2 regions of the Streptomyces sp. Tek67B01 genome follow, and region 1 is predicted to be linked to the other one. Evidence: riboswitches for the same ligand, from Rfam matches in the RefSeq annotation. Region 1 holds a riboswitch; the other holds the start of a gene.
What was found. A riboswitch is a leader RNA that binds a small molecule or an ion and turns the genes downstream of it on or off. The one in region 1 is predicted to bind S-adenosylmethionine.

Region 1 (14,518 bases):
GACGACAGTCCGATCCGGGTGAACCCGAGGACGGCGGCGGTCTGGAGGGCGCCTACCCCGAGGAGTTGACGGCGCGTCAGGTTGGGTGTCATGGGCGCATCATGAGCGGGTTCCGCCCAACCGGCCATAACCCGCACCGACACTTATGTGAGTGACAGTCGGACATGGCTCGACCGTAGTCGCGCCCCGTCCGACCCCGCCCGCTTCGCCGGACCACGCCCCATGATCGACCGCGAGGTGCGAGAATTCGCCCCCGCCCCGCGTCCGGGCCTCACAGCAGCTCGCGGAGCCTCTCCGCGAGCAGGTCCCAGCGCCACTTCTCCTCGACCCAGGCCCGGCCCCGCTCGCCCATCCGGCGGCGCAGCTCCGGGTTCAGGAGCAGGGTCACGATCCGGTCCGCGGCCTCGGCCGGCTCCCCGCCCCGGACCACATAGCCGGTCTCCCCGTCCAGGACGGCGTCCGGCGCCCCGCCCGAGTCGCCCGCCACCACGGGCAGGCCCGTGGCGGAGGCTTCGAGGTAGACGATGCCGAGGCCCTCGACGTCGAGGCCGCCGCGCCGGGTCCGGCACGGCATCGCGAAGACGTCCCCGGCGCCGTAGTGGGCGGGCAGCTCCGCCCAGGGCACCGCCCCGGTGAAGACCACCGAGTCCGCGACCCCCGTGGAGGCGGCCAGCGCCCGCAGGTCCGCCTCGTACGGGCCGCCTCCCACGATGAGCAACGCCGCGTCCGGCACCGCCGCCAGGATGCGCGGCATCGCCTCGATCAGGGTGTCCTGCCCCTTGCGGGGCACGAGCCGGGACACGCACACCACCACCGGCCGGTCGGTCAGGCCCAGCCGGGCCCGTACCGCGGCCCCGCCCGATCCGGGGTGGAACGTCTTCTCGTCCACGCCCGGCGGCAGTTGCGTCATCCGCGCCGCCGCCCCGTCCGTGAGCGCCGAGGCGATCCGGGTACGCGTGTACTCCCCCAGGTAGGTGAGGCTGTCGGTGCCCTCGCCGATCCGCCGCAGCAACTGCCGGGCGGCCGGTAGCTGCGCCCAGCCCGCCTCGTGCCCGTGCGTGGTCGCGACGATCCGCCGGGCGCCCGCCCTGCGCAGCGCCGGACCCATCAGGCCCAGCGGGGCCGCCGCGCCGAACCACACCGACGCGCAACCGTGTTCGCCGAGGAGTTCCACCGCGCGCCGGGTCACGCGGGGCGTCGGCAGCAGCATCGTCGTACGGTCGCGCACCACCTGGAACGGCTGCTCCGCGTCGAAGGCGGCGGTCGCCGCGCGGCCCTCCTCGTCGTGCTTCCAGGTGGAGGCGTAGACGACGATCCGGGCGGGATCCAGCCGCAGGGCCATGTTGTGCAGGAAGGCCTGGATGCCGCCCGGTCGCGGCGGGAAGTCATTGGTCACGATCAGCGTCTTGTGCATCGCCAGCCAACGTACCCGACGCCCCTATGCGAGCTCCTCCCGCAGGGCCTCGCGCCAGGTCCGGGTCAGTTCGGCCCGGTCCACCCCGAGGGTCTCGTCCAGGGCCGTCGGCAGCGGTGCGCGGCCCGCCTCCTCGTATAGCCGCACCAGGGCCGCGTCGCCCCACTTCGCCGCGATGAGCCGGCAGGCGAGCCAGGCTCCCTCGTACGACCGCGCCAAGGCCTCCGGGGCACCGCCGAAGGCGAAGTCCCCGTCCGCGGGCAGCGCGCCCGGCAGGTCGCCCCGCCGCACCGCGCGGGCCAGCTCCGGCGCGGCCTCGGCCGGGGGGTGGCCGCCGGCCCGGTACGCGGCCCAGTCCGCGAAGCCCTCGGACAGCCACAGCGGGGTCTTCGCGGTCGTCGCGGCGCGGGTCGCCACATGGGTCGTCTCGTGGGTCAAGACGATGCCCCGGCCCGCCTCCGACAGGCTCGCGTACCCCTCCGGGTTGATCACGACCCGGTCGGCCGGGGCGGGCCCGGATCCCACCCGGCCGGTGGTGACGGCGCCCATCCCGCGGTAGGCGTCGGCCGGGCGGCCGAGCAGCGCCGCCATCGCGTCGAGGGTCGCCGGGGCGAGCACCACCACCCGGCCCGCCCACGGTCGCGGCCAGGCGGCACTGACCGCGGGCACCGCCCGGTCCGCCTCCGCCGCGATCCCGGACAGCGTCCCCTCGTCCCGGCCGACGCCCAGCACCAGCGCGTGCGCTCCCCGTACGACCGTCACCGCGCCCTGGTCCCAAAGCTGCGGCGGCGCTCCCGGCGCGGGGCGGTCGGCGGCGACCCGCCATCCGTCGGCGCCGCCGCGCACCAGCTCCACCTCGCGCGGGGCGTCCGCCGCGGCGCCGTCGTAGCCGACAAGGCGGTAGTGCAGCACCGCCCGCGCGAAGGCCCGCGCACCGTCCCGACGCACCGAGGTGACCTCGTACGACCATCCCTCCAGCGGGATGCCGGCGAGCCGGGCGGGCGGCGCCGCGGCCCAGTCGGCGACGGCCTTGCGGACGGCGGGGACCGTCGTGTCGGCGGCCGGCGCGGCGCAGCCGGTCGCCGGCGCGCACAGGAGCGGGACGAGCGCGAGGAGGCGTACGAGGCGACGACCGGGGGGCATCAGCCGATCGTACGCACCCGCCCGTCAGGGCCGGGTCACCGAGGACACCGGCATCATCCCGACCGGGTCGTAGCGCACCCGGGCCCCCGGGTAGGGCGCGTGGACGACCTGCCCGTTGCCCACGTACATGGCGACGTGGCTGGCGTCCGAGCGGTACGTCACCAGGTCCCCCGGCTGCGCCTGTGACAGCGGCACCCGCCGGCCGGCGTACCGCTGCTCCTGGGAGGTGCGCGGCAGGGACACCCCGGCCTGGCGGTAGGACCACACCATCAGCCCGGAGCAGTCGAACCCGGAGGGCCCGGTCGAACCCCACACGTAGGGCCGGCCGATCGCGGCGCGGGCCGCGCGCACGGCTGCCGCGGCCCGGGACGAGGAGGGGACGGCCGAGGACAGGTCGGGCAGCGCGTCGGGGCGGTCCTCCGAGCGCGAGGCCCGCTCGAAGTCGGCGCGCTCCTCGGACGGCATGGCGTCCAGCAGCCGCCGGGCCTGCGCGAGTTTCGCCGTGACTTCCCGCTTGTGCTCGGCGACGTCAGAGCGCAACGCCTCCAACTCCGCCAGTTTGACGGAGGCCTCCTGCCTTTCCTGGCCGAGCCGCCGCTGCTCCTCGCGCAGTTCGGTGAGCTGCCGGGCCTGACGGCCGCTGAGCCGGTCGAGGACGGCGGCCTTGTCGAGGTAGCCGTCGGGGTCCTCGGACAGCATCAGCGCGAGGGCGGGGTCGAGACCGCCGGAGCGGTACTGGGCCCCCGCGAAGGCGCCGAGGACGCCACGCATGGTGTTGATGCGGTCCTGGCCGCGGGCCACGGCGTCCTGCGCCCGGCTGATCTCGGCCCGGAGCTTGCCGGCCTTCTCGTCGGCCTCGTTGTAGCGCTCGGTGGCCTGCTCGGCCTCCTCGAAGAGCCGGTCGACCTGCGCGCGGGCGCCCGACGGGGGCTCCTGGGGCAGGGCCGGGGCCGCGCTCGCTACGGCCCCCGTCAGGGCGACGGCGGCGCCGGCCGCGGCGGCGGTGAAGGCGGTGAGCTTGATGCTCCGGTCGAGGCCGGTGAGCCCGGGCCGGCGATGGGACGCCACGTGAAACCGCTCCCTTGCGCTGCGCGCAGCCCGGGTCCGCCCCCCGTGGACGGCCGTGTGCCGGGTTCCGCGCTGGCAGACAGTAGCCGCGCCGCCGGGCACCGGCCAACGACCGTCCGGGGGTGCGCACGACGACGCCCCGCCGGAGACGCAGGTCACCGGCGGGGCGGGGGGTCAGGGCGGCGCCGCGCGATTCGCTCGGATGGGCGGTGTAGGGCGCGTCCCGGGGGTGTTCGGCTCAGCCGACGCGGACGCCGAACTGGAACGGCATGTCGTCCATCGGCTCGTACTTGACGCCGCCGTTCGGGGCCGGGTGGGAGGCGTGGAGGACTTGGCCGTTACCCGCGTAAAGGCCCACATGGTGCAGGTCGCTGAAGAAGAAGACCAGGTCACCGGGCTGGAGTTCGCTCCGGCCGATGCGCGTGCCGTCGTTCACCTGGGTGAAGGTGGTACGGCTGATGCTGACGCCCGCCTGCGCGTAGGCCCATTGCGTCAGCCCCGAACAGTCGAAGGAGTTGGGGCCGGTGTCGCCCATGTGGTAGGTGGCGCCTTCCACGGACGCGGCGGCGGCGAGGGCCGCCCCGGCCCGGCCCGAGCCCTTCGCGGCGCCGCCGCCACCGCTCGCGCTGCGGCTGGCCCGGCTGCTGCTCGCGCCGTCGGCACTGAGCTGCGCCCGGTCCTGCGCGCTCAGGGTGTTCAACTGGGCTTGGGCCTGGGCGAGCTTGTCCTGCGCGGCCTTCTTCTGCTCGCCGAGCTCCTTGCGGGTGGCGTCGAGGTCGGCGAGCTTGCCGGAGGCCTCTTGGCGCTGCTGGGCCAGGAAGCGCTGCTTGGCCTGGATCCTGCCGATGGTCTCGATCTGCTTGGCGCTCAACTGCTGGAAGGTGGAGGCCTTGTCGAGGTAGCTCTGCGGGTCGTCGGAGAGCAGGAGCGTGAGGGACTGGTCGATGCCGCCGGTGCGGTACTGGGCGCTGGCCATCGAACCCAACGTGTTGCGCATGTCGTTGAGTTCGAGCTGGCCGCGCGCGACCTGGTCTTGGAGCTGCCCGATCTCCTTTTCGAGCTTGTCCTGGCGGTCCTTGGCGCCGTCGAACTTCTCGGTGGCCTGCTCCGCCTCGCCGTAGAGGGCGTCGACCTTGGCCTTGACCTCGTCCTTGTTCGGCTTGTCGGGGGCGGCCATGGCCGACTGCGAGGAGAGGGCGACAGCCGCTGCGGCGAAGGCGGTGAGCGCGGTCACGCGCGAGCGGCTCGGCTGCTTGGGTCGACGGTGGGACGCCACGAAGGCGAGCTCCTTCTTCCTCACGCCGCCGGAACGGAACACCACACGTTCGGGCAGCACCTTCGCCGTCACCCCGAATGAGTGACCTACCGCACGAAGGTTTGAACAGACCCTAGTGACCCGGCTGTGATCAGTTCAAATCCTCGTGAGCAAAAAATCGGCCCCACACCGACTTCTTCACCCGCTCCCAACGCTGGGTGCCGGGGACTTGACGGTACGTTCCCACGACGCACCGCCAATTCCGGCATCGCGGACGGTAATTGTCGAGAACGGTCGATCCACCACGACCGCGGGCGAACGTCATGAAACGCGCGAAAGCCGCTTCAGCAACAAGGCGGACGTAACAGGACGGGCTCCGGACTTCGCCACGCCGTCCGCGACCTCGCGGTCGGTGGACACCACGACCACCGGGCGGCCGGGGGGCTCGGCCCGCACCAGTTGACGGATCAGCTCGTCCGCCGTGACCCCGGCCTTCGAGAAGAGCACGCGCACGCCGCGCGGCGGCGCGAGGAGCACCGGCGCGGCCAGCTCGGCGCCGTCGAAGACACAGGTCATCTCGGCGCCCGTCTGGGCGGCCAACATCGACAGCCCGCCCAACAGCCGCAACCGCTGCTTCTCCAGCGGCATCGTCGGGTAGCCGGTCTTCGTCACGTTGTAGCCGTCGACCACCAGATGCGCCTGGGGCAGCGCCAGCAACTGGTCCAGCAGCGCCGGATCGGTCTCGGACAGGGCCCGCGCCGCGATGTCCTTCGGCGTCATCCGGCCGGGCTCCACCGCGTCCACCGTGTCCGCCGGCCGCGTGGAGACCGGCGGCAGCGCCAACTCCCGGCGCAGCCCGGCGGCCGCGTCCAAGACGGTGTCCAGCAGCAGCCGCAGCCTCATGTCCTCGATGCTGCGTCCCTCCCGGGTGGCCCGGCGCGAGGTTTCCAGCGCCGACTCCACCTCCGCCAGCCGGGACTTGAGCCGGCGGCTCTCGCTCTCGGCGGCGGCGACCCGGGCGGCGGCGTCGCCGCGGATGCCGTCGACCTCCGCGGTCAGCTTGCGCAGGGCCGCCTCGCCCCGCTTGACGTCGCTCTGGGCGCTGCGCAGCTTGCGCTGAAGCGATTCCGCTTCCTTGCGGACCGCGTCGAGCTCGGCCCGCACCTGCTCGCCACCCGAGCGTTGCGACGCGCGCGCGTGGGCCAGTTCCTCGCGCAGACGTTCCAGCTCGCGCCGGGTCTCGTCACCGACCCGCTCGGCATCGGCGCGTTGGACCTCCTCGCCGGCGGCGGCCACCAGCTTGACCCAGCCGGAGGGCCGCAGGATGTACGCGGCGGCCGCCACGTCCTGCGGGTCGGCCGCGGCGGGCGGGGCACCGCACTCCAGCGCCCCGGCCAGTTCCGTCTGGGCGTCACGGAGCTTCTCGGCGACGCGCCCGCGGAACACGGGGTCCGTCTCCACGGCCGCGGCCATCGCGTTCCCGGCGAACTTGGCCCGTCGGGTCGGGGTGAACCGGGCGTACTGGCGCAGCTGCGCGGGCAGGTCCGCGACCGTCAGACCGCCGAAGGCGTCCGAGACGAGCGCGATGACCCGGCGCCGGACGCCTTCCGGCAGCGGGCGGTCGAGCACCTCCGCGGCGTCGCCGGCCGCGTCGGCCGGCTCAGCGCCGCTTGCTGGCTCCACAATCCGTCACCCCTACCGTGATCTACTGTGGGCCCGGCTCCCGTCAGGAGTCCGCGCCCGGCCTGTCCACGAGCTCGATCTGGTCCACCGCGTTGCACCAGCGGCAGCGGACCGACTCGATGGTCTCATTGACCACCTCGCGCTCCTCGACCGTGGGCTCCCCGGCGAGGTCCAGGTGGACGTACTCGACGACCTTCGACGAACGGGTGACGTCGAAGCGCGTGAGGTTGCCGCACAGGGTGCAGCGCCACCGGGTGGTGTCGGTCGGCAGGGGAACCGTCATCAGGCCGCTCTCTCCTTCGTAGCTCTTTCAATTAAAGCCGCCCGCCGCAGCCGTCGGGGCGTGTGACGGCCTTTTCCGCGGACCGCAGCACGTAACCCTACGGCCTGGCACCGCCCGGACGGGGGCTCTGCTGCGTCATGCTCTGTCTCATGATCGTAAGGTGGCAGGCTGCCCTCGGGGAGGCCGTGCGGGGCCCGGTGGTCACCCGCGCGCTGATCGCGGGCTGCTGTGTGGTGTTCGTCCTCGGCCCCGCCTCGGGGCTGAACCCGGTCTACGGGACGGGTGACCTGTTGTTGGAGACGGGGACCGCGTACTTCCGGCGCTGGGGCGTGGTCCCGGACGAGCTGTTCGGGGGGACGGCCGGGGCCCTGCTGACACCGCTGACGGCCCTGTTCGTACACGGGAGCTGGCTGCACCTGCTCGGCAACATGCTGTTCCTGTACGTGTTCGGCGCGATGGCGGAGGAGCGGATGGGCCGCCCGGCGTTCCTCGTCTTCTACGTCGCCACGGGCTACCTGGCGCTGGCGGCGTACGCGGCGGCCAACGCCTCCTCCGACCAGACGCTGGTCGGCGCGTCGGGGGCGATCTCGGCGGTGCTGGGAGCGTTCCTGTGCCTGTTCCCGCGGGCCCGGGTGACGAGCCTGTTCCCGTTCCTCTTCTTCCTGCCGCTGCGGTTCCCCGCGTGGATCGTGCTGATGTTCTGGTTCGTCCTGCAGTGGCTGGCGGCGCACCGGGCGGCGAGCGGACCGGGGGTGGCCTACCTGGCCCACGTGGTGGGGTTCTCCGTCGGGTTCGCCTACGCCTGGGTGCGCTATCGGCGTACGACTAGAGTGAGGCGACCAGCGACGGCCAGCGAGGGAGACAGCCAACCGTGATCACCGCGATCGTGCTCATCAAGACCAGCGTGGACCGCATCCCCGAGATCGCCGAGTCCATCGCGCAGCTGGACAGCGTCAGCGAGGTCTACTCCGTCACCGGCACCTACGACCTCATCGCGCTGGTCCGCGTCGCCCGCCACGAGAACCTGGCGGACATCATCCCGGGCCGCATCAGCAAGATCCCGGGCGTGGAGGCGACGGACACCCACGTGGCGTTCCGCACGTACTCCCAGCACGACCTGGAAGCGGCCTTCGCCATCGGCCTCGACGCGTAGTCCCGCCGGGGTTCTGCCGGGCGGGGCTTCCGCCCCGGCCCCCGCGCCTCGGCGCCGGACCGCCCCCGCCGGCCTCCGGTCCCGCCTCACAGCTCAGGCCGGCTCTCCCCCGGCCGGGCCACCCGCCCTTCGCCGGCCGGAAGACGTACCCGCGCAGCTGGCCGCCGAGGCCGCGGTCGCCTCCCCATAGCCGCCCAACGGATCGCACTCCGCAGCGCGGATCACCGCGTAAGTGTCACGGCCCCGGAGCCGTGGGAGCGCGGGGCAAGCGGTTTGCCGACCGCCGCGCGGCGTCGACGGACGGACCCAGCGGCGACGGACGGAGTCCGGCGCAGCGGCACGAAGCCCGGGAGGGCCGCCAAGGCCGAACGGTGCGAGGGCGCGTCAGGAAACGGTGCGGTGCGAGGGCGCGTCAGGACACCGGCACGCAGCGGCCCTCTTCCGTGCGGTAGCTCCACTTCGCCCCGTCCGCGACCAGTTCCCGTACCGCGCGGACGAAGCGGTCCACGTGTTCGTCCGGGGTGCCCGCGCCGAAGCTGACGCGGATCGCGTTGAGCGACCTCTCCCCCGGCGCCACCTCCGGCGCTCCGCACTCGCCCTGGGCCTGCGGCTCGCTGCCCAGCAGCGTCCGCACCAGCGGGTGGGCGCAGAACAGGCCGTCGCGGACGCCGATCCCGTACTCGGCCGACAGCGCGGCGGCGAAGTGGGAGCTGTTCCAGCCGTCCACCACGAACGAGATGACGCCGACCCGCGGGGCGTCGTCGCCGAACAGGGACAGCACCCGGACCTCCGGGACCCCCGCCAGGCCCTCGCGGACCTTCGCGATCAGCTGCCGCTCCCGGGCGACCAGACCCTCGAAGCCCGCCTCCGTCAGCGCCCGGCAGGCGGAGGCGATGGAATAGACGCCGATGACGTTCGGGGAGCCGGCCTCGTGGCGGGCGGCCGTGGTGTGCCACTCGACGTCCACGCCGCCGTCCTCGCGCCGGGCGACCTTGCGCGAGGCCCCGCCGCCGGCCAGGTAGGGCTCCGCCTCCTGGAGCCAGTCGGCCCGCCCCGCCAGCACGCCCGATCCGAACGGCGCGTACAGCTTGTGCCCGGAGAAGGCGACCCAGTCCACGTCCAGCTCCCGCACCGACACGGGGTGGTGCGGCGCCAGCTGGGCGGCGTCCAGGACGATCCGCGCGCCGTGGGCGTGCGCCGCCGCGGCCAGTTCCCGCACCGGCCACAGCTCACCGGTGACGTTGGACGCGCCGGTGACGCACACCAGCGCCGGACCGTGGGGGTCCCGCGCGGCCAGCGCCCGCTCCAGGGTGGCGACGGCCTCGTCCGGCGTGCGCGGCGCGTCGAGGTAGGTGACCTGAGCGTCGCCCCACGGCAGCAGCGAGGCGTGGTGTTCGGTCTCGAAGACGAAGACCTGGCAGCCGGCGGGGAGCACGGCGGCGAGCAGGTTGAGCGAGTCGGTCGTGGACCGGGTGAAGATCACCTGGTCGCAGGGGCGGCAGTCCAGGAACTCCCCGACAGTGACCCGGCTCTGCTCGAACAGGTCGGTGGAGAGCTGCGAGAGGTACCCCGCGCCGCGGTGAACGCTGCCGTAGTACGGGGCGTACGCGGCCACGTCGTCCCAGACCCGCTGGAGCGCCGGCGCGCTGGCCGCGTAGTCCAGGGCCGCGTAGGTGACCTCCCCGCCGGTGACGAGCGGGACGGTGACGTCCCGGCCGAGTACGGCCAGCGGCTCGGCACACACGGCGTCGGCGGAAACCAGGTCGTCGGCGTGTTCCACGCGGGCGTGCTCGGCGGTGGCGTTCAGGGATGCGGACATGGCGGTATCTCCCGGCAGGCAGGGCTGAATGGCTTCGGGTTCTGCCCGTACGCGGGTACGGCTCGGCGGCCGTCCGGGGTACGGGGATGCCTCGGGGTCCGGGTACGCGGAAGCGACCCTGTTCCGAGGGTGAAGAAGGGGCGGAGACGCCCTATCGCATTCGCTTGCTCACGGAAAACGCTCCTCGAGGACCAGGATCCCTGGTGTCGAGGGATCCGCGCTTGCCGTAGACCTCACTGCCTACGGCCTGGTCATCACCCGGGGCACCCCGCCACGGAAGGAGGGTTGCCGGACAGCGAGCCGGGGCCAAAACGCTGTCACTCGTGACCTGGTCAGCATCCTGCCACAAGATCCCTCACGCGCAAGACCCCGGTCCGCATGCTGGACCGGGGTCACCTCTTTCACGCCGTTCTCGCACCGCTCGGCCGCAGCGGGCCTCCCGGGCCTCGAACGGCTGCGCCGGCCTCCGGCCGCCGAACCCGTGGCGGGATGGGCCCCGTCCGCCGCCCGGCCGGTGCCTACGCGTTGCTCGCCGCCACCCAGCGCTCCAGGGCCGCCCGGGCCGCACCCGAGTCGATGGCCTCGGCCGCGCGGGCGATTCCCGCCCCGATCTGCTCCTCCAGGGAGCCGGTGCCCGGGTCGAGCGCCACGAGGGCGGCCGCCGAGTTCAGCAGCACCGCGTCCCGTACCGGACCGGTCTCGCCCGCCAGCAGCCGACGCGCCACGTCCGCGTTGTACGAGGCGTCCTCGCCCCGCAGCGCGGAGACGTCCACGAGGTCGATCCCGACGTCACGCGGGTCGAAGGGCTGCTCCTTCACCGCGCCGTCGCGCACCCACCACACCCGGGACGTGGCCGTCGTCGTCAGCTCGTCCATGCCGTCGTCGCCGCGGAAGACCAGGGCCGAGGAGCCACGTTCGGCGAGCACGCCCGCCACGATGGGTGCCACGCGGGCGTCGGCCACGCCGGTCGCCTGGGCCCTGACCCGGGCCGGGTTGGTGAGGGGGCCCAGGAAGTTGAAGGTGGTCCGGATGCCCAGCTCCTTGCGGGCTGCGGCGACGTGCCGCAGCGCGGGGTGGAACTTCACCGCGAAGCAGAAGGTGACGCCGGCCTGCTCCGCGACCTCCACCACCCGTGCCGGGGTCAGGTCGAGGTTGACGCCGAGCTTCTCCAGGACGTCGGAGGCCCCGCTCGCGGAGGAGGCGGCCCGGTTGCCGTGCTTGACGACCTTGGCGCCGGTACCGGCCACCACGATCGCGGACATGGTCGAGATGTTCACCGTTTTGGCCCCGTCGCCGCCGGTGCCGACGATGTCCACCGTCCGGCCCGGGACCTCGATCAGGTTGGCGTGCGCGTACATGGCCCGCACCAGGCCGTTGATCTCGGCGACCGTCTCCCCCTTGGCCCGCAGCGCGACGGCGAAGCCGGCGATCTGGGCGTCGGTGGCTTCCCCGCGCATGATCCGGTCCATGGCCCATGCCGTGTCGTCGGTGCTCAGGTCCCGGCCGGTCAGCAGGGCGTCGAGTACGCCGGGCCAACCGCGGACCGCCACGCTGTCGCCGCCTGCCGGGGTCACAACGTTCATGGTCCGCTCCTGCTGCTCGGGAAAGTTCCACGTCGAATGGGGTGAGGAGCCCAGCCTATCCAGCCTGGGCGGACGGCAAAGAGCCCCGTCCAGACCCTGGACGGGGCTCTCGCCGTGGCGACACCAGGATTGACCTGAATCAATCCCTCAAGCGGTCAATCGGGATCAGTGGTGGCCGTGGCCGCTCTGGATCTCCTTGTACTCCTCCGCCGTGGGCTTCGGAATCTGGTTGTTCTCCGCGTAGAAGCCCTTGCTGAGCTTCGCGCGGAGCTTCTCCGTGGCCTTCGGCTTGCGCTCCACGCCGTTCTCGTCGACCGTCGGGCCGAGTTCGATCGGCCGGTACTGCTCGTGCGAGGTGAGCGTGTGCAGCTTCGCCTGCGGCAGCGGCTCGTGGACCTCGACGAACTCACCGTGCGGCAGCCGCTTGATGATGCCGGTCTCGCGACCGTGCAGCACCTTGTCGTGGTCCCGGCGCTGGAGGCCGAGGCAGATGCGCTTGGTGGCGATGAAGGCCAGGACCGGGACGACGAAGAAGCCGATCCGGACGAACCACGTGATGTTGTTGATCGAGAGGTGGAAGTACTGCGCGAACATGTCGTTTCCACCGCCGATCAGCAGGACGATGTACTCCGCGATCCAGGCGACACCGAAGGCCGTACGGGTCGGGACGTTGCGCGGGCGGTCCAGCAGGTGGTGCTCCCGCTTGTCCCCGGTGACCCAGGACTCGATGAACGGCCACACGGCGATCGCGCCCAGCACCAGCGGGAAGAGCAGCAGCGGGATGAACACGCCCAGGACGAGCGTGTGGCCCCACAGGTTGATCTCCCAGCCCGGCATGGCACGGATCAGGCCTTCCGGCATACCCATGTACCAGTCGGGCTGCGCGCCGGTGGACACGTGGTCCGGGCGGTACGGGCCGATCGCCCAGATCGGGTTGATCGAGGCGAGCGCCGCGATGGCCGCGATGACACCGAAGACCAGGAAGAAGAAGCCTCCGGCCTTGGCCATGTAGACCGGCAGCAGCGGCATGCCGACGACGTTGTTGTTCGTCTTGCCGGGGCCCGCGTACTGGGTGTGCTTGTGGTAGAAGACCAGGATCAGGTGGGCCACCAGCAGGCCCATCATGATGCCGGGCAGCAGCAGGATGTGGATCGAGTAGAACCGCGCGACGAAGTCGCCGCCGGGGAACTCGCCGCCGAAGAGGAAGAACGACAGGTACGTGCCGACGATCGGCACGGACAGGATCGCGCCCTCCATGAAGCGGACACCGGTGCCCGAGAGGAGGTCGTCTGGCAGGGAGTAACCGGTGAAACCGGTGAACATGCCGAGGACCAGCAGCAGGAAGCCGAAGAGCCAGTTGACCTCACGCGGCTTGCGGAACGCGCCGGTGAAGAACACGCGCATCATGTGCACGACCATGGCCGCGACGAAGATGAGCGCCGACCAGTGGTGGATCTGCCGGATGAGCAGACCGCCGCGGACGTCGAAGCTGATGTCCAGCGTCGAGGCGAAGGCCTCGGACATCTGGACGCCCTGCATCGGCACGTACGGGCCGTGGTAGACGACCTCGTTCATGCTCGGGTGGAAGAACAGCGTCAGGTACACACCCGTGAGGATGATGATGATGAAGCTGTAGAGGCAGATCTCACCGAGCATGAAGGACCAGTGGTCCGGGAAGATCTTGCGCATGTTCGACTTGGCCAGGCTGTAGATGCCCAGGCGGCCGTCGGCCCAGTCCGCTACCCGCTCGCCGGCGGGCGCCTTGCGCTGACTGTCGGTGGTGGTGGCAGTGCTCATCCGCGCTCCCAGAATGCAGGACCGACGGGCTCTTCGAAGTCGCCGCGCGCTTCGAGGAAGCCTTCGTCATTGACGCCGATCCGCAGCTGCGGAAGCGCGTGACCAGCGGGGCCGAAGATGACTCGGGCGCCGTCGGAGAGGTCGAAGGTGGACTGGTGGCACGGGCACAGCACGTGGTGCGTCTGCTGCTCGTACAGGCTGATCGGGCAGCCGACGTGGGTGCAGATCTTGGAGAAGGCCACGATGCCGTCGTGGGACCACGCCAGCTCCTGCTTGTCCTTGATGTCCTGCGGCTGGAGCCGGACGATCATCAGGGCGGCCTTGGCGATCTGGTTCTGGAAGTCGTGCTGGGTCTCCTCCAGGCCTTCCGGCATGGCGAAGGTCAGCGAACCGACGACCACGTCCTCGGGACGCAGCGGCTCCATCGTGTTCTGGTTGATGAGCAGCTTGCCCTTGGCCCACAGGGTCTTGCGCAGCTTCTCCTCGGGCAGCGGGCCCAGGTCGCGCATGATCACGAGGGCGGAGAGCGGCAGCATGGCCAGGGCGCCCAGCATGGTGTTGCGGATCAGCGGACGGCGGCCGATGGCCGACTCGCTCGCACCGTCGGCGAAGTCCTGGAGGACCTTGGCCTTGACCTCCGGCGGCGCCGCGATGGCGTGGCGCTCGTCGGCGACCTCCACGTCGGACATCAGGGTGCGGGCCCAGTGGACCGCGCCCGCGCCGATGCAGAAGAGGGCCGTGCCCAGGGTCAGGCCGAGGGCGAAGTTCAGGCCGCTCACCTTCCCGATGGGGAAGATGTAGACGTACTTGTCGACGGGGATGGTCACGTACGCGGCGATGAAGCCGATCGTGGCCAGCATCGACAGCGTGAACAGCATCGCGACCACGCGCTCGGACCGCTTGGCGGCCCGCTCGTCGATGTCCTGGATGCGCGGCCTGTGGACCGGCATGCCCGGGTCGGCGAACGGATCGTCCGCGACTGCCACGCCACCGTGGTGGGCGTCGCCCTGCTCGCTCGGCAGGTGCTTCTCTTCGGGAATGTCTTGGCTACTCATGACTTCTTGGCCTTAGCGGTGTGGGCCGCGACCCAGACGGCGACAGCGATCAGCGCACCCAGAGCGAAGATCCAGCCGAACAGACCCTCGGAGACGGGGCCGAGGCCACCGAGCTTCAGGCCGCCAGGGCTGACCGACTTGTCGCCGTTCACGTTCTGGAGGTACGCGATGATGTCCTTCTTCTGCTTCTCCGGCATCGTGCTGTCGGGGAAGGAGGGCATGTTCTGCGGGCCGGTGAGCATGGCCTCGTAGATGTGCTTCGGCG
Region 2 (14,518 bases), 1.8 Mb from region 1:
GTTCGTCACCCGTCACGGGTGTGCCCGCTCGTGCAGCACGGCCGCGAGCCGCAGGGCGGTGTCCAGGTTGCAACGCCCGAGGTCCACCAGCGGCAGCCCGTAGGTCCCTGCGGCCGACACCCCGTCCACGCCGAGCGAGGGAAACACCACGCCCACGTCCCCGAGGGCCTCCTTCAACTGCCCCACGGCTTCCTCGGCCGCCAACAACCGTTCCTTGGGTGAGAGCACCATGACATGTCCCTTTCGCTCTGAGTAATCGCGTTCCGCACACAGCGTGGTCACTCGGTAGCTAGCCTTTCAACGTCGGGCAGCGCACAAACGCACTTGTTGGACCAGGAGTTGCCATGCCAGGGCCGAAGAGCCTCGATCCCGCCTCCTCACCGCGCGCCCTCCTGGGCGCCGAACTCCGCGTCGCCCGCGAACGCGCGGGCCTCACCCAGGCCGAACTGGCCGAACGGCTTTTCGTCAGCGGCTCGTTCATCGGCCAGCTCGAAGCGGGCACCCGCAGGATGCTCCCCGACGTGGCACGCCAGATTGACGAAGTCCTCCAGACGGATGACTTCTTCGCTCGCAACTGTGCGGCGGCCGCCAAATCCAAGTACCCGGACCACTTCGCGGCGGCAGCCGAGGCGGAGGCGCTGGCGAAGACGATCCGGGAGTACGCGCCGCTGATCATCCCAGGCCTGTTGCAGACGGAGGCGTACGCGCGGGAAGTGTTCCGCGCCTACCAGCCGACGGCAACGGAGGAAACGATCGATGAGCTGGTCAGGAACCGGCTGGAGCGGACGGCGCTGCTCAACGATCCAACAACCCCCGTGTTCTGGTGTGTGCTTGACGAGGCCATCCTGCGCCGCAGCGGGGACGACCCGGCGATCCTCGCCGACGCGCTGCGCCACATCGCGCGACTGACACGGTCGCACCGGATCGTCGTGCAGGTGCTGCCGTTCAGCGGGGGCTTTCACGCGGGCCTGCTGGGCTTCCTCCAACTGATGTCCTTTGAAGACACTCCCCCACTCTCATACGTACAGGGCGTGGGAACGGGCCAGTTGTTCGACGATCCAGCCACCGTCGCCCGACACTCCCTGACCTACGATCTCCTCATGGCCAACGCGCTCTCCCCGCGGAAGTCCCTGGCCCTGATCGAGTCGGTGGCGGAGGAATACGAACATGGCCAGCACGCCTGAGTACGATCTGTCGGCAGCCACATGGCACAAGTCCAGCTACAGCGGTGGCGACGGCGGTAGTTGCGTCGAAATGGCCACTTGGCGGAAGTCCACCCACAGCGGAGGCGACGGCGGCAACTGCCTCGAAGTCGCCGACGGCCTCCCCCACATCGTCCCCGTCCGGGACTCCAAGCGCCCCGAAGGCCCGCACGTGGTGTTCCGCGCGCGGGCATGGGCCGACTTCGTGGGGTCGCTCAGAGACCGTTGGTGAAGAGCAGCTCGTTGGGGCTGGCCGTGCCGACGCTGCTCAGCACGTCCTTGCTGGACCCGGTGGTGAGGAATTCGGTGATCTCCGTCGGGGTCGCGGCCGGGTGCGCCTGCTTGTAGAGCACCGCGACGCCGGCGACGTGCGGCGAGGCCATGGACGTACCGCTCAGAGCCACGTTGCCGCCGCCGAGCTTCGCGGAGGTGATGTCCTGGCCCGGGGCGTAGAGGGTTACGCAGGTGCCGTAGTTGGAGAAGCTCGTCTCCTCGTCGTACACGTTGGTCGCGCCGACCGTCACCACGCGCGACGCAGACGCGGGTGAGTCGTCGCAGGCGTCCGCCGAGGAGTTGCCCACCGCGAGGACCGGCAGCACGCCCGCGTCCGAGAGCGCGGTCGCCGCGTTGTTGACCGCGTCCGACTTCGCGCCGCCGAGGGAGGCGTTCAACACGGCCGGCTGCTTGGCGTTCTTGGCCACCCAGTCCAGGCCCGCGATGATCCCGGAGTAGGAACCCGTCCCGTCACAACCGAGTACGCGGACGCTGACCAGGTTCGCCTTGCGGGCCACGCCGTACGTCGAGCCCGCGACCGTGCCCGCGACATGGGTGCCGTGCCCCTGACAGTCCATGCCGTCCCTGCCGTCGCCCATGGCGTCGAACCCGAACGTCGCGCGACCGCCGAACTCGGCGTGCTTGTAGTCGACGCCGGTGTCGACGATGTACGCCGTGACCCCGGCGCCGTTGCCCTTGGTGGTGAAGGTCTTGTCGAGCGGCAGTTCCTTCTGGTCGATCCGATCCAGGCCCCAGAGCTCGGTCGGCGAGGTCAGCGCCCGGCCTTCGCCGCCCTCCCGCGAGGCGACGACCTTCGTGTCCTCCTCGATCGTCTTCACCCCGAGGGCCACCCGGGCGATCCGCAACTGGAGCGGGGTCATCCTGACGGCGAAGCCGTTGATGGCGTGGCTGTAGAGGAACGTCGCCTTCAGGCCCAGCTTCTTCGTCAGCGCGGCCGGGTCCACGCCCTTCTCCAAGGTCACGATGTACTGGCCGGGCACCGCGTTCGCGGAGGCGATCAGGGGCGCCGGAGTCGGCTCCGGGACGGCGGCGGACGCGGTTCCGGCCAGGGCCGGGGTCATGGCGAGCAGGGCGGCGGTCGTCACACGGGCGAGCAGGCGCATGGAGGAACTCCCTGGATGCGGGCGGAGGGTGTGGGGCCCGCCACCCCATCTCACGGACGGGTGTTCGGGGTGCGCGCCCCTTCCCTGCATCGGGCACCCGCCGGTGGGACTTGAGGGGGCCGCCCCCGGTCGGCCGACGGTCCGGAAGCGGGCGCGGACGCCCGCCGTACCGACCGCAGAACGATCGGCTCCCAAGCCCCGCACCACCTGGCGGCCGGCCGGCCGCGCTCGGCCCGGTCGCACCGCCCCCGCGATTTCCCCCGTACGGCCCTGCCCGCGTAAGCCCGCGTGGGGGCGCATTCGGCGGTCACCACCGGCGGCCGGGGCCACGCAGCCGGACGTTGTTGACCGGGGCACCCGCGCGTGATGGCCTCGCCCCCATGCGCACTCGACCGAGTTGGACCCGCCGGGCGGCCCTCGCCGTCACCGCACTCGCCGCCGTGGCCGCCCTCCCCCTCACCGCCGCCTCCTCCACCGCCGTGCCCCTCCCGGCGCCCGATCCCGCGCCCGCCACGGCTCCGACCCTGGTGCCGGTGCCGGCTCGGACTCCGGCTTCGGCTCCGGCGCACTGGCCGACGTACCTCGTGACCGTCCGGCGGGGCATGGACCCGGCGCTCCTGGCGAGCCACCACGGGATCACCCCGGTCCACGTCTTCCGCACCGCGATGAACGGCTTCGCCGCCCCGCTCTCCCCCGCCCAGGTCACCGCCCTGCGGGCGAACCCCTTGGTGGAGTCCATCGAGGAGGACGGCGTCGGCTCCTCGTTCGGCATCGCCGCCTGAACCGACCCGCCGGGAGTGTGAGCCGGCTCACCGGCAAAGGGTGACACGACGTCGTCGCCGACCACTGCGACCGTTTACGGCATGAACATCACAGACGAGGACTGCCTCGCCGAGACATTGGCGTTCAACGAGCAGTTCGAGGCCGCTGCCGCCGGCCGGCCGGCGCGCGAGGAGATGGGCCCCGACCTGCTCACCACCCTGCGGCGCAACCGGCTCGGTGGCGACGCGCCACCGGTGAGGCTGCCACACGGGGAAGACCGGAACGTCGCGGGCGGGGTCGGAGTACGGGTCTTCGTGCCGGACCACGTCGACGGTGTGTACCTCCACATCCACGGAGGCGGCTGGGCGTTCGGTTCGGCGGACGGGCAGGACGAGCGGCTTTGGCTGCTCGCCGAGCGGGCCGGACTGGCCGTGGTGAGCGTGGACTACCGCCTCGCGCCGGAGCACCCCTTTCCCGCCGGGCCCGACGATTGCGAGGCGGCCGCCCTGTGGTTGGCGCGGAACGCGGCGACCGAGTTCGGTACCGAGCGGCTGCTGATCGGCGGTGAATCGGCGGGAGCCCACCTCAGCGTGGTGACGCTGCTGCGCCTGCGTGACCGACACGGCGTCAGCGGCGCGTTTCGCGGGGCCCACCTGTCCTTCGGCCCGTACGACCTGTCCATGACCCCGAGCCAGCGGTCGTTCGGGTCCAAGCGGCTACTGAGCAACACCGACACGCTGCGGCGGAGCTATGAGCTGTTCACGCCCGGCATGGACGCGGAGCAGCGCCGGGATCCGGAGATCTCACCGCTGTTCGCCGACCTGGCCGGCCTGCCGCCGGCGCGGATCGTCGTCGGCACCGAAGACCCGTTGCTGGACGACTCGGTGTTCCTGGCCGGGCGGTGGCGGGCGGCGGGCGCGGCTGTGCGGCTCGATGTCGTCGCCGGCGCCATGCACGGCTTCACCCTGTTCCCGCTGACCGTCACCGAACGAGAAGCACGTCGGCAGCGGGACTTCCTGTCCGCGGCCGGGCGTCGGTAGCGTCACCGGCATGAAGCGCACGGCCCGCATGTACGCGCTGGTGGAGGAGTTGCGTTCGGCGGCGCCGCGACCGCTGACGGTCGCGGCGCTCGCCGGGCGGTTCGAGGTCAGTACCCGTACGGTGCAGCGCGACCTCCAGGCACTGATGGAGACCGGTGTCCCGGTACGCACCACGCCCGGGCGGGGCGGCGGCTGGTCGATCGACCCGGAGATGACCCTGGCCCCCATCCACTTCACCGCCGACGAGGCTTCGGCACTGGCCGTCGCGCTCGCCACGACCGACGCCTCCACCCCGTACGCCGGCGCGGCCCGCACGGCGGCCCAGAAGCTCGCGGCCTCGATGGGCCGCCCGGCCTCGGCAGCGGCGAGGCGACTGGGCGCACGCATCGTCACACTGCCATCGGCCGTCGACTCCACGGTCCGCGCGGCAGTGGAGCAGGCGCTCACCGCCGGCACGGTCCTACGGCTGTCCTACACCGACGCGACCGGCCACGAGAGCGACCGCGCGGTGGAGCCCGCCGGACTGCTCACCGTCGACGGCCGCTGGTACCTCATCGCGTGGTGCCGCACGCGACGGGCCGGCCGGGGGTTCCGGTTGGACCGCATCACCACGGCGGCAGCCACCACCGAGCGGGCCGGGTCCCACGACCTGACCGGGCTGTTGCGCGGCTCGGCCGCGGCGGGCGCGGTCCCGCCCGCCGCTCTGGCTTCCCTCTCGGCCGCCCCGCCGCGACCGACGGGGCTCAGGTGACGGGTCTCGGGTGACGGTCTCAGGCCCGGTCGGTCTCCAACGTGTCCGCGTGGCGGTGGGCGACCTTCCACTCGCCGTCCTCGCGGCGGTAGACCTGGGTCGCGCGCAGGACGTACCGCCGGGGCTCGCCGTTGACCGACGCGTGCGTGCGCTCGTAGCCGACCGTGTAGGCCGTGTCCCCGACGACATCGACCGCGATGATCTCGTGCTCGTACGAGGTGCAGTCCGAGAACGTCCGCGCCAGCTTGTGGAAGAGCGCGCCGAGCTCCTCGTACCCGACGACCGATTCCCAGGCGCCCATCACCGAGACCGGCTCGCGCCGGGACCAGATCGCGAAGCGCGGACCGGCGTCACCGTTGTGGAGGGCGATCTCGGCGTCCCGCAGACGCGTCCGCGTCCACTCCAAGAACGCGTCCCGTTCGTCGCCCATCGTCGGCCTCCCGGGGTTCTCCCGCCTCACCTTTCCACCGTACGCCGCTGTTCCCGGCCCCACCGGCCCCACCGGCGCCCTTCGGGGGAGACTGGAGGGGAGGCCGCAGCGGCGGGAGACGTGGGAGACGGCTCCGCGATCGATCTTGGAGGCGCCATGGCACACGCCGAACGGGTCCTTTGGAGCTCACACGCCTCGAACCGGTGGATGCAGGCGACGGCCGCCCTCCTCGCCCTCATCGCGGTCGGGCTCGCCGTCGCCGGGATCGTCGGGCCGGGGGGCGCGATGTGGGCGCCGGCCGTGGTGCTGTTCTTCTCTTCCCTCCTGCTCCTGGTGTTCGCCTCCGTGACCGTGCGGGTCACCGGCACGGCGCTGGAAGTGGCCTACGGGCCGGTCGGGCGGCCCGTGCGGCGCTGGTCCCCCGAGGAGATCGAGGTCCCGGCGCGCGTGGAGGAACGCCGCCCCTCACAGGTCGGCGGCTGGGGCTACCGCGTCAGCCGGCTCGGGACGACGGTGATGGTACGAGGGGGCCCGTGCCTCGTGATCCGCTCCCGCGGCCGGGACTTCGCGATCAGCGTCGACGACGCCCAACGCGGCGCCACCCTGGTGAACGCTCTCCCCCGCACCACCCCCTGACCCGCGGAACCGGCCGCCGGACCGCGCCCCACCGGCCGGGCCGCCGGTGGGGGTTGGCCGGGGGAAGTGACCGGGAGGGCTAGCCGCGGTAGACGCGCAGTTCGGAGACCTCGTAGGACATCTCCGTCACCTCCGGCTCGGGAGCCGGGTGGTAATTGCCCGCGCACACCGACAGGTTGACGATGAGGTACGCGTGCCAGCCCCGCCCCACGCCCCGGCGGTCCGAGAAGACGCGGGCCCCGTTGACCCACCAGACGACCGAGTTCCGCCCGAACTCCACCTTCAGGTCCACCCAGGCACCGGGCCGAACCGAGGGGTCGCGGTGGTAGCGGTGCGCCTCGCGGACGTGGTTGGAGAGTTCCAGCAGGTCGGGGTTGTCGGGGTGGTACTCGAAGACGTCGATCTCTTGGCCGCCGTCCCGCCAGGTCCAGATCGCGGGCCAGGCGCCTTCCTCCACCGGGAGCCGCACCCGCGCCTCCAGCAGGTCGCCGGTGCGGACCATGAAGCCCTCGTCGCTGCCCTCGGTGGTGAGCAGGCCGGTGTCCCAGTTGCCGTCCGGGCGGCGCGTGGCGCGGAAGACCCCGCCACGGCTGTAGGCGGGGTCGTCCACCAGGTGGTCGAGCTTGTTGTCGCCCGGGTTGACGGGGCCGCCGTCGGGATAGGCCCATGAACGGCCGGCGACCCATTGGGTGGGGGAGGCGAAATCGGCGGTGAAGACGGGGGCGCGGCGGGGGGCGGGTACCGCCGCTCCGCCACCGCCCCCCGGGGCGAGGCGGGACGTCAGGCGTCCAAGCCAGCCGAGCAGGTCCGTGTCCATACAGGGTGTCTGCCCGGCAGCGGAAGCAGCCATGCCGGATTCATCGCCCTGGGTAGTCGAACGGTTGCGTTCAGCTATCACCGTCGCGGGTGTCGCGCGCCGCCGCCAGGAACGCGCGGATGAGCTCCGGTGACTTCACCCCGCGCTCCCGCTCCACGCCGCTGGAGACGTCCACGCCCCAAGCGCCGGTCGCCCGCAGCGCCGCGCGCACGTTGGCGGGGTCGAGCCCCCCGGCCAGCAGCCAGCGGCCCCGGGGGGCGGTGAACTCGGCGGAGCCCCAGTTCCACGGCTTGCCGGAGCCGGGGTCGGGGGCGTCGATCAGCAGCAGGTCCTCTCCGTACTCCCCGGCCTCCGTGACGGCGGTGGCCGTGGCGCGGATGAGGGTACGGCCTTCGGCGCGCAGGGCCTCGTAGTACTCGGGGCCCTCGTCGCCGTGGAGCTGTACGGAGCGCACCCCGCTCTCCCGCGTCAGCCGCCCGACCTCCTCCACGGACTGCCCGCGGAACACCCCGACGGTGAGCACCCCCGCCGGGACTCGCGCGGCCAGCTCCCGCGCCGTCGCGGCGTCGACGGTCCGCGGACTGCCCGGGGCGAACACGAACCCGATGGCGTCGGCCCCGGCCTCGACGGCCACGTCGACGTCGTGCGCGGTCTTCAACCCGCAGATCTTGACGAAGGGTGCGCTGCTCTCGCTCATGCCTCCGAGTCAACCAGACCGCCGCCCGGCCCGCGGTCCCGTTCCGAGTGCCGGGCACACCCTTACGGCCGCCGCCCCGGCGACCGGCCGGGCGGGGACCTGGCCGGGCGGCGGACCTGGCCGGGCGGCGGACCTGGCCGGGCGCGAACGCCCGAGGGCGGCACCCCCAGTGGGGGTGCCGCCCTCGGAACGTGGTGCGTGAAGCGGATTACCGATCAGCCGGGGCCGATCAGAAGTCCATGTCGCCGCCCGGCATGCCGCCCGGCGCGCCGGCGCCGGCCTTCTCGGGCTTGTCGGCGATGACGGCCTCGGTGGTCAGGAACAGCGCGGCGATCGACGCGGCGTTCTGCAGCGCGGAGCGCGTGACCTTCGCCGGGTCGATGATGCCCTCGGCGATCATGTCGACGTACTCGCCGGTCGCGGCGTTCAGGCCGTGACCGATCGGGAGGTTGCGCACCTTCTCGACGACGACGCCACCCTCGAGACCACCGTTGACGGCGATCTGCTTGAGCGGGGCCTCCAGCGCGAGCTTCACGGCGTTGGCGCCGGTCGCCTCGTCACCGGTGAGCTCCAGCTTCTCGAAGACCGAGGAGGCCTGGAGCAGGGCCACGCCACCACCGGCGACGATGCCCTCTTCGACGGCCGCCTTCGCGTTGCGAACGGCGTCCTCGATGCGGTGCTTGCGCTCCTTGAGCTCGACCTCGGTCGCGGCGCCGGCCTTGATGACGGCCACGCCGCCGGCCAGCTTCGCGAGGCGCTCCTGGAGCTTCTCGCGGTCGTAGTCCGAGTCGGAGTTCTCGATCTCGGCGCGGATCTGGTTGACGCGACCCTGGACCTGGTCGCTGTCACCGGAGCCGTCGACGATGGTCGTCTCGTCCTTGGTGATGACGACCTTGCGGGCGCGGCCGAGCAGGTCGAGACCGGCGTTCTCCAGCTTGAGGCCGACCTCCTCGGAGATGACGGTGCCGCCCGTGAGGATGGCGATGTCACCGAGCATGGCCTTGCGGCGGTCGCCGAAGCCCGGGGCCTTGACGGCGACGGACTTGAAGGTGCCGCGGATCTTGTTGACGACCAGGGTCGACAGGGCCTCGCCCTCGACGTCCTCGGCGATGATCAGCAGCGGCTTGCCGGACTGCATGACCTTCTCCAGGAGCGGCAGCAGGTCCTTGACCGAGCCGATCTTGGAGTTGACGATCAGGATGTACGGGTCGTCGAGCGACGCCTCCATACGCTCCATGTCGGTGGCGAAGTACGCCGAGATGTAGCCCTTGTCGAAGCGCATGCCCTCGGTGAGCTCGAGCTCCAGACCGAAGGTCTGCGACTCCTCGACGGTGATGACGCCTTCCTTGCCGACCTTGTCCATGGCCTCGGCGATGAGCTCGCCGATCTGGGTGTCGGCGGCGGAGATGGAGGCCGTCGAAGCGATCTGCTCCTTGGTCTCGACATCCTTGGCCTGCGCGAGCAGGGCGGCGGAGACGGCCTCGACGGCCTTCTCGATACCACGCTTGAGGGCCATCGGGTTGGCGCCGGCGGCCACGTTGCGCAGGCCCTCGCGGACCAGCGCCTGGGCCAGCACGGTTGCGGTGGTCGTACCGTCGCCCGCGACGTCGTCCGTCTTCTTGGCGACTTCCTTGACCAGCTCGGCGCCGATCTTCTCGTACGGGTCCTCGAGCTCGATCTCCTTGGCGATGGAGACACCATCGTTGGTGATCGTGGGGGCGCCCCACTTCTTCTCAAGGACGACGTTGCGACCCTTGGGGCCAAGGGTGACCTTGACGGCGTCGGCGAGCTGGTTCATGCCACGCTCGAGACCGCGCCGGGCCTCCTCGTTGAACGAAATGATCTTGGCCATCTGAAGTGGTCCTCCAGGACTGGGGTGGATTGCTCCTGGACCGCGCCCGCGCCCGCGACGGACGGCCTGCGAGCCCGGCGGTTCCTTCCCGCCGGACCCTCGGGCCTCACCGACCCGGTCCTCGTTTCAGTAGCACTCTCGACTGGAGAGTGCTAACGCCAATGATTAGCACTCGACCCCGTCGAGTGCAAGCGGCTTCGGGCAACGCCGGGCGAAGTCCCCGGCCGGGACGCACGAGGGGCCCACATCCCGTGTCCGGGATGTGGGCCCCTCGTGCGTGTGTGGTCCTGAGACCTGTTGCGTCGGTGGTCGATCGCGCCGGGTCAGCCGAGTGCGAGCTTGACCATGTCCGCCTGAGGACCCTTCTGGCCCTGCGAGATCTCGAACTCGACCCGCTGACCCTCTTCAAGGGTGCGGTACCCGTCCATCTGGATGGCGCTGTAGTGGACGAACACATCCGCACCACCGTCGACCGCGATGAAGCCGTAGCCCTTCTCCGCGTTGAACCACTTGACGGTGCCCTGAGCCATGCCTAACTCCCCTATTACTGGCCCTTGCGCAGGACCGCACTTCGCGGACCCGGGTCAGAACTTGCGCCGGAACGCCTCGACCGCGGCTGAATGTATCCGCACCGGTGCTGTCTGCAACAGGTCATTCCGACGAGAATTCCGGACAAGAAGGAATAGGGATATCAAGCGAAATTTACGCATACTCCCGGGCAACTCGGGCCCGACATCAGGCACCAAAGGCCCATACCAGGCTCGCATGTTGACTCAATGTCAACCATCCGGTGGCCCGCTCATATGCGGCGGGCAAGAACAGCGGAGGGGACTTCCCCAACTCTACCGCGCCCAATCAACCAGAATTGCCCCCTCCGCTTTTAGCGGAGGGGGCAATTCAGGGATGTGGTGTCGGTGACCCCGGTGTCAGCAGCCGCCCGCCACGGCGGGGATGATCGAGACCCCGGCGCCGTCCGGCGTCGCCGCCTCCAGGCCGCCCTCGAAGCGCACGTCGTCGTCGTTGACGTAGACGTTCACGAAGCGGCGCAGCTTGCCCTGGTCGTCCAGGACGCGGGCCGCGATGCCCGGGTGGTTCTTCTCCAGGGACTCGATGACCTGGGAAAGGGTCGCGCCCTCGGCGGGCACCTCGGCCTGGCCACCGGTGTAGGTGCGCAGGATGGTGGGGATGCGGACGTTGACGCTCATGGCGCTACTGCCTTTCCGGGAACAGGGGGGTGGGTCGGACCTCAGGCCAGGCCGGCGGCGCGGAACGCGTCCAGGCTGGGGCGGATGGTGGCGGTCTGGCCGCTGTCGGCGGCCACCGCCTCCAGGGTCTTGAGGCCGTCACCGGTGTTGAGGACGACCGTGGTCAGCGAGGGGTCGAGCTGCCCGTTCTCGATGAGCTTCTTCGTCACGCCGACGGTCACACCGCCCGCGGTCTCGGCGAAGATGCCCTCCGCCCGCGCGAGGATCTTGATGGCTTCCACGACCTGCTCGTCGTTGACGTCCTCGACGTAACCGCCGGTGCGGCGGGCGATGTCCAGGACGTACGGGCCGTCCGCCGGGTTGCCGATCGCCAGGGACTTGGCGATGGTGTTCGGCTTCTGCGGGCGCACCACGTCGTGACCGGCCTTGAAGGCGGTCGACACGGGCGAGCAACCCTCTGCCTGCGCACCGAAGATCTTGTACGGCTTGTCCTCGACCAGGCCGAGCTTGATCAGCTCCTGCAGACCCTTGTCGATCTTCGTCAGCTGTGAACCGGACGCGATCGGGATCACGATCTGGTCGGGCAACCGCCAGCCGAGCTGCTCGCAGATCTCGTAGGCCAGCGTCTTGGAGCCCTCGCCGTAGTACGGGCGCAGGTTGACGTTGACGAAGCCCCAGCCCTCGCCCAGCGGGTCTCCGATGAGCTCGGAGCAGAAGCGGTTGACGTCGTCGTAGTTGCCCTCGATGCCGACGAGGTCGCCGCCGTAGACACCGGCCATGACGACCTTGCCCTGTTCCAGGTCGTGCGGGATGAACACGCAGGACCGGAAGCCGGCGCGGGCTGCCGCGGCGCCGACGGCGCCGGCCAGGTTGCCCGTGGAGGAGCAGGAGAGCGTGGTGTAGCCGAAGGCACGGGCGGCCTCGACGGCGATGGCCACGACGCGGTCCTTGAAGGAGTGCGTCGGGTTGCCGGAGTCGTCCTTGACGTAGAGCTTGCCGGTGACGCCGAGCTCCTTGGCCAGGTTGGCCGCGTCCACGAGCTTGGTGAAGCCCGGGTTCAGGTTCGGCTTGGACGCCACGTCCGCGGGGACGGGCAGCAGCGGGGCGTAGCGCCAGATGTTGTCGGGTCCGGCCTCGATCGCGGCGCGCAGCGCCTCCGGATCACCGGTGGGCAGGTCGTAGGCGACTTCCAGCGGTCCGAAACACTCGACGCAGGCGAAGATCGGGCCGAGCTCGAAGCGGGTACCGCACTCACGACACGAAAGGCCGGTGGCAGGTCCGAGATCGACAGAGGTGGCGACAGTCTGTGCAGCCATGATGGCGAGGCCCTTTCTCCTCATCTTCCCCATGGCGCACTTCGCCATGAGACGGAATTGGCACCTTCCCTAGCCGGGGACCTCGCTGACGTCGCCGTGGTGCGCGATCGCGAGAACCGACTGGAGGGTTGCCGGGGCTTCAACGGGCCGTGTCCCTCTGCCCCTCTGGATGAGCGGTATGGCACCGGGCCGCGCGCTCTGTGGCGCACCCGGGCATTTGTGCACGAGGACCCCGGCATGCCGTGGTCCTTCGCGTTGTTCAAGACTGTAACCGAAGGGCCGGGTGGTTGAGACAGCCGTCCGAACGGCGAGATGGATCATATTTCGCCCGAAAACCACCGCCCGATCCGTCCGCCCCGTCACCGATCCCCTGGAGTGTCCGAAGTGCTGGAAGAGGTGGAGCGCTGGCTGGCCGACCGGTCCTGGTCCGCCGCCGACCGACCGCTCGCCCAGCTGCTCGACCGCAAGCGCGCGTCGGGAGCCACGGTCAGCGTGGTGCTGCCCGCGCTCGACGAGGAGGCCACGGTCGGGGCGATCGTCGAGGTGATCCGGCGCGACCTGATCGAAGGATTGCCGACCCCCCTGGTGGACGAGCTGGTCGTGGTCGACTCCGGGTCGAGCGACCGTACGGCGGAGGTCGCCGCGAAGGCCGGTGCGCGGGTCGTGCACCGCGACGAGATCCTGCCGCGGCTCCCGGCGGTGCCCGGCAAGGGCGAGGTGCTGTGGCGCTCGCTGCTCGCGACCACCGGCGACATCGTCTGCTTCGTGGACGCCGACCTGCGGGACTTCTCCTCCACCTTCGTCTCCGGCATCCTCGGCCCGCTGCTGACCGAGCCGGACGTGCAGTTCGTCAAGGCGATGTACGACCGGCCGCTCGGCGACGCGCCGGGGCAGGGCGGCCGCGTCACGGAACTGGTGGCCCGGCCCCTGCTCAACCTGCACTGGCCGCGGCTGGCCGGATTCGTCCAGCCGCTGGGCGGCGAGTACGCCGTACGGCGCTCCCTGCTGGAACGTCTCCCCTTCCCCGTCGGCTACGGCGTGGAGCTGGGGCTGCTGGTGGACGCGCTGCACACGGTCGGGCTGGACGGGCTGGCGCAGGTCGACGTGGGCGTACGGCTGCACCGCCACCAGGACGGTCAGGCGCTCGGCCGGATGGCCGCGGCGATCTACCGCACGGCGCAGTTGCGGCTCTCGCGCGGGCATCTCACCCGGCCCGCGCTGACCCAGTTCGAGCGGGGCCCGGACGGCTTCGTACCGCGGACGCACGCCGTGGACACCGAGGAAAGGCCGCCGATGCTGGAGATCCGGGAGTACGCGGTCCGCCGCGTGGCGTGATGCGGCGTGATGCGGCGTGGCGTGGCGTGATGCGGTGTGGCGTGACGCGGCGGCGGGTTTGAGGCGCGTGCGGCGGGGTTAGGTTCGCGGCATGGCTTCCCAGGTACTCGTCGCCGCGAACCGCGGCCCCCTCTCGTACGCCCACGCCCCCGACGGCACCCTCAGCGCCCGGCGCGGCGGAGGCGGTCTCGTCTCCGGTCTCTCCGCCGCGCTCGCGGAGCAGCCGGACGCGGTGTGGATCTGCGCGGCGCTGTCGGAGGGCGACCGGGAAGCGGTGCGGCGGGGGGTTTCCGAACCCGGCGTCCGGATGCTGGACATCGATCCCGCCGTGTACGACGCCGCGTACAACGGCATCGCGAACTCGGTCCTCTGGTTCACCCACCACCACCTGTACGACATCCCGCGCGAGCCGGTCTTCGACGCGGAGTTCCGGCGGCGCTGGGACGCGTACGTCCTGTACAACCGTGCCTTCGCGGACGCGCTGGCGGCGGAGGCCGACCAGGGCGCGGCGGTGCTCGTGCAGGACTACCAGCTGGCGCTGGTGCCGGGCATGCTGCGCGTCCTGCGGCCCGACCTGCGCATCGCGCACTTCACGCACACCCCGTGGGCCTCGCCAGACGTCCTGCGGATGCTGCCGCGGTACGTGGTGGAGGAGCTGACGTGGGGGATGCTCGGGGCGGACCTGCTGGGCTTCCACACCGGGGAATGGGCGCGGGCGTTCTTGTCGGCGATGCCGTTCGACGGCGCGGAGGGCAGCGCGGAGGAGGTCCGGGAGGGGACCGTGGAGCACCGCCGGGAGTCGGGGTGGGCGCGGCGCACGACCGAGGTACGGGCGTTCCCGCTGGGCGTGGACGGGGACGACCTGCGGGCGCTGGCCCACCGGCCGGAGGTCGACGACAAGCTGGCGGGGCTGCGGGCAGAGGTCGGGGACCGCAAGTCGATCGTCCGGGTGGACCGGACGGAGCTGTCCAAGAACATCCTGCGCGGCCTGCTGGCGTACCGGGAGCTGCTGACGACGCACCCGGAGTGGCGCGAGCGGGTGGTGCACATGGCGTCGGCGTACCCCTCGCGGCAGGAC

Region 2: it holds a riboswitch for S-adenosylmethionine, as region 1 does, so the genes downstream of both, thrC (threonine synthase) here and ACV7NM_RS22990 (aminotransferase class V-fold PLP-dependent enzyme) in region 1, are expected to answer to the same signal.

The regions. Positions count from the first base shown of each region.
Region 1 covers NZ_JBUYUY010000001.1:5,114,692-5,129,209, reverse strand. Annotated here, with positions in the region: gene ACV7NM_RS23035 (GMC oxidoreductase) at 1-92, opposite strand, end outside; gene ACV7NM_RS23030 (glycosyltransferase family 4 protein) at 272-1,414, opposite strand; gene ACV7NM_RS23025 (hypothetical protein) at 1,439-2,557, opposite strand; gene ACV7NM_RS23020 (C40 family peptidase) at 2,582-3,625, opposite strand; gene ACV7NM_RS23015 (C40 family peptidase) at 3,864-4,901, opposite strand; gene ACV7NM_RS23010 (NYN domain-containing protein) at 5,202-6,566, opposite strand; gene ACV7NM_RS23005 (hypothetical protein) at 6,607-6,846, opposite strand; gene ACV7NM_RS23000 (rhomboid family intramembrane serine protease) at 6,996-7,721, shown strand; gene ACV7NM_RS22995 (Lrp/AsnC family transcriptional regulator) at 7,718-7,999, shown strand; gene ACV7NM_RS22990 (aminotransferase class V-fold PLP-dependent enzyme) at 8,412-9,818, opposite strand; SAM riboswitch class IV at 10,031-10,147, opposite strand; gene trpD (anthranilate phosphoribosyltransferase) at 10,337-11,401, opposite strand; gene qcrB (cytochrome bc1 complex cytochrome b subunit) at 11,567-13,198, opposite strand; gene qcrA (cytochrome bc1 complex Rieske iron-sulfur subunit) at 13,195-14,253, opposite strand; gene qcrC (cytochrome bc1 complex diheme cytochrome c subunit) at 14,250-14,518, opposite strand, start outside.
Region 2 covers NZ_JBUYUY010000001.1:3,339,457-3,353,974, forward strand. Annotated here, with positions in the region: gene ACV7NM_RS14930 (hypothetical protein) at 13-231, opposite strand; gene ACV7NM_RS14935 (helix-turn-helix domain-containing protein) at 345-1,184, shown strand; gene ACV7NM_RS14940 (DUF397 domain-containing protein) at 1,168-1,434, shown strand; gene ACV7NM_RS14945 (S8 family peptidase) at 1,418-2,599, opposite strand; gene ACV7NM_RS14950 (protease inhibitor I9 family protein) at 2,980-3,381, shown strand; gene ACV7NM_RS14955 (alpha/beta hydrolase) at 3,463-4,401, shown strand; gene ACV7NM_RS14960 (helix-turn-helix transcriptional regulator) at 4,412-5,152, shown strand; gene ACV7NM_RS14965 (nuclear transport factor 2 family protein) at 5,172-5,582, opposite strand; gene ACV7NM_RS14970 (hypothetical protein) at 5,739-6,218, shown strand; gene ACV7NM_RS14975 (LamG domain-containing protein) at 6,298-7,068, opposite strand; gene ACV7NM_RS14980 (phosphoribosylanthranilate isomerase) at 7,106-7,732, opposite strand; gene groL (chaperonin GroEL) at 7,962-9,584, opposite strand; gene ACV7NM_RS14990 (cold-shock protein) at 9,908-10,114, opposite strand; gene ACV7NM_RS14995 (MoaD/ThiS family protein) at 10,511-10,789, opposite strand; gene thrC (threonine synthase) at 10,831-12,105, opposite strand; SAM riboswitch class I at 12,123-12,281, opposite strand; gene ACV7NM_RS15005 (glucosyl-3-phosphoglycerate synthase) at 12,490-13,440, shown strand; gene ACV7NM_RS15010 (alpha,alpha-trehalose-phosphate synthase (UDP-forming)) at 13,532-14,518, shown strand, end outside.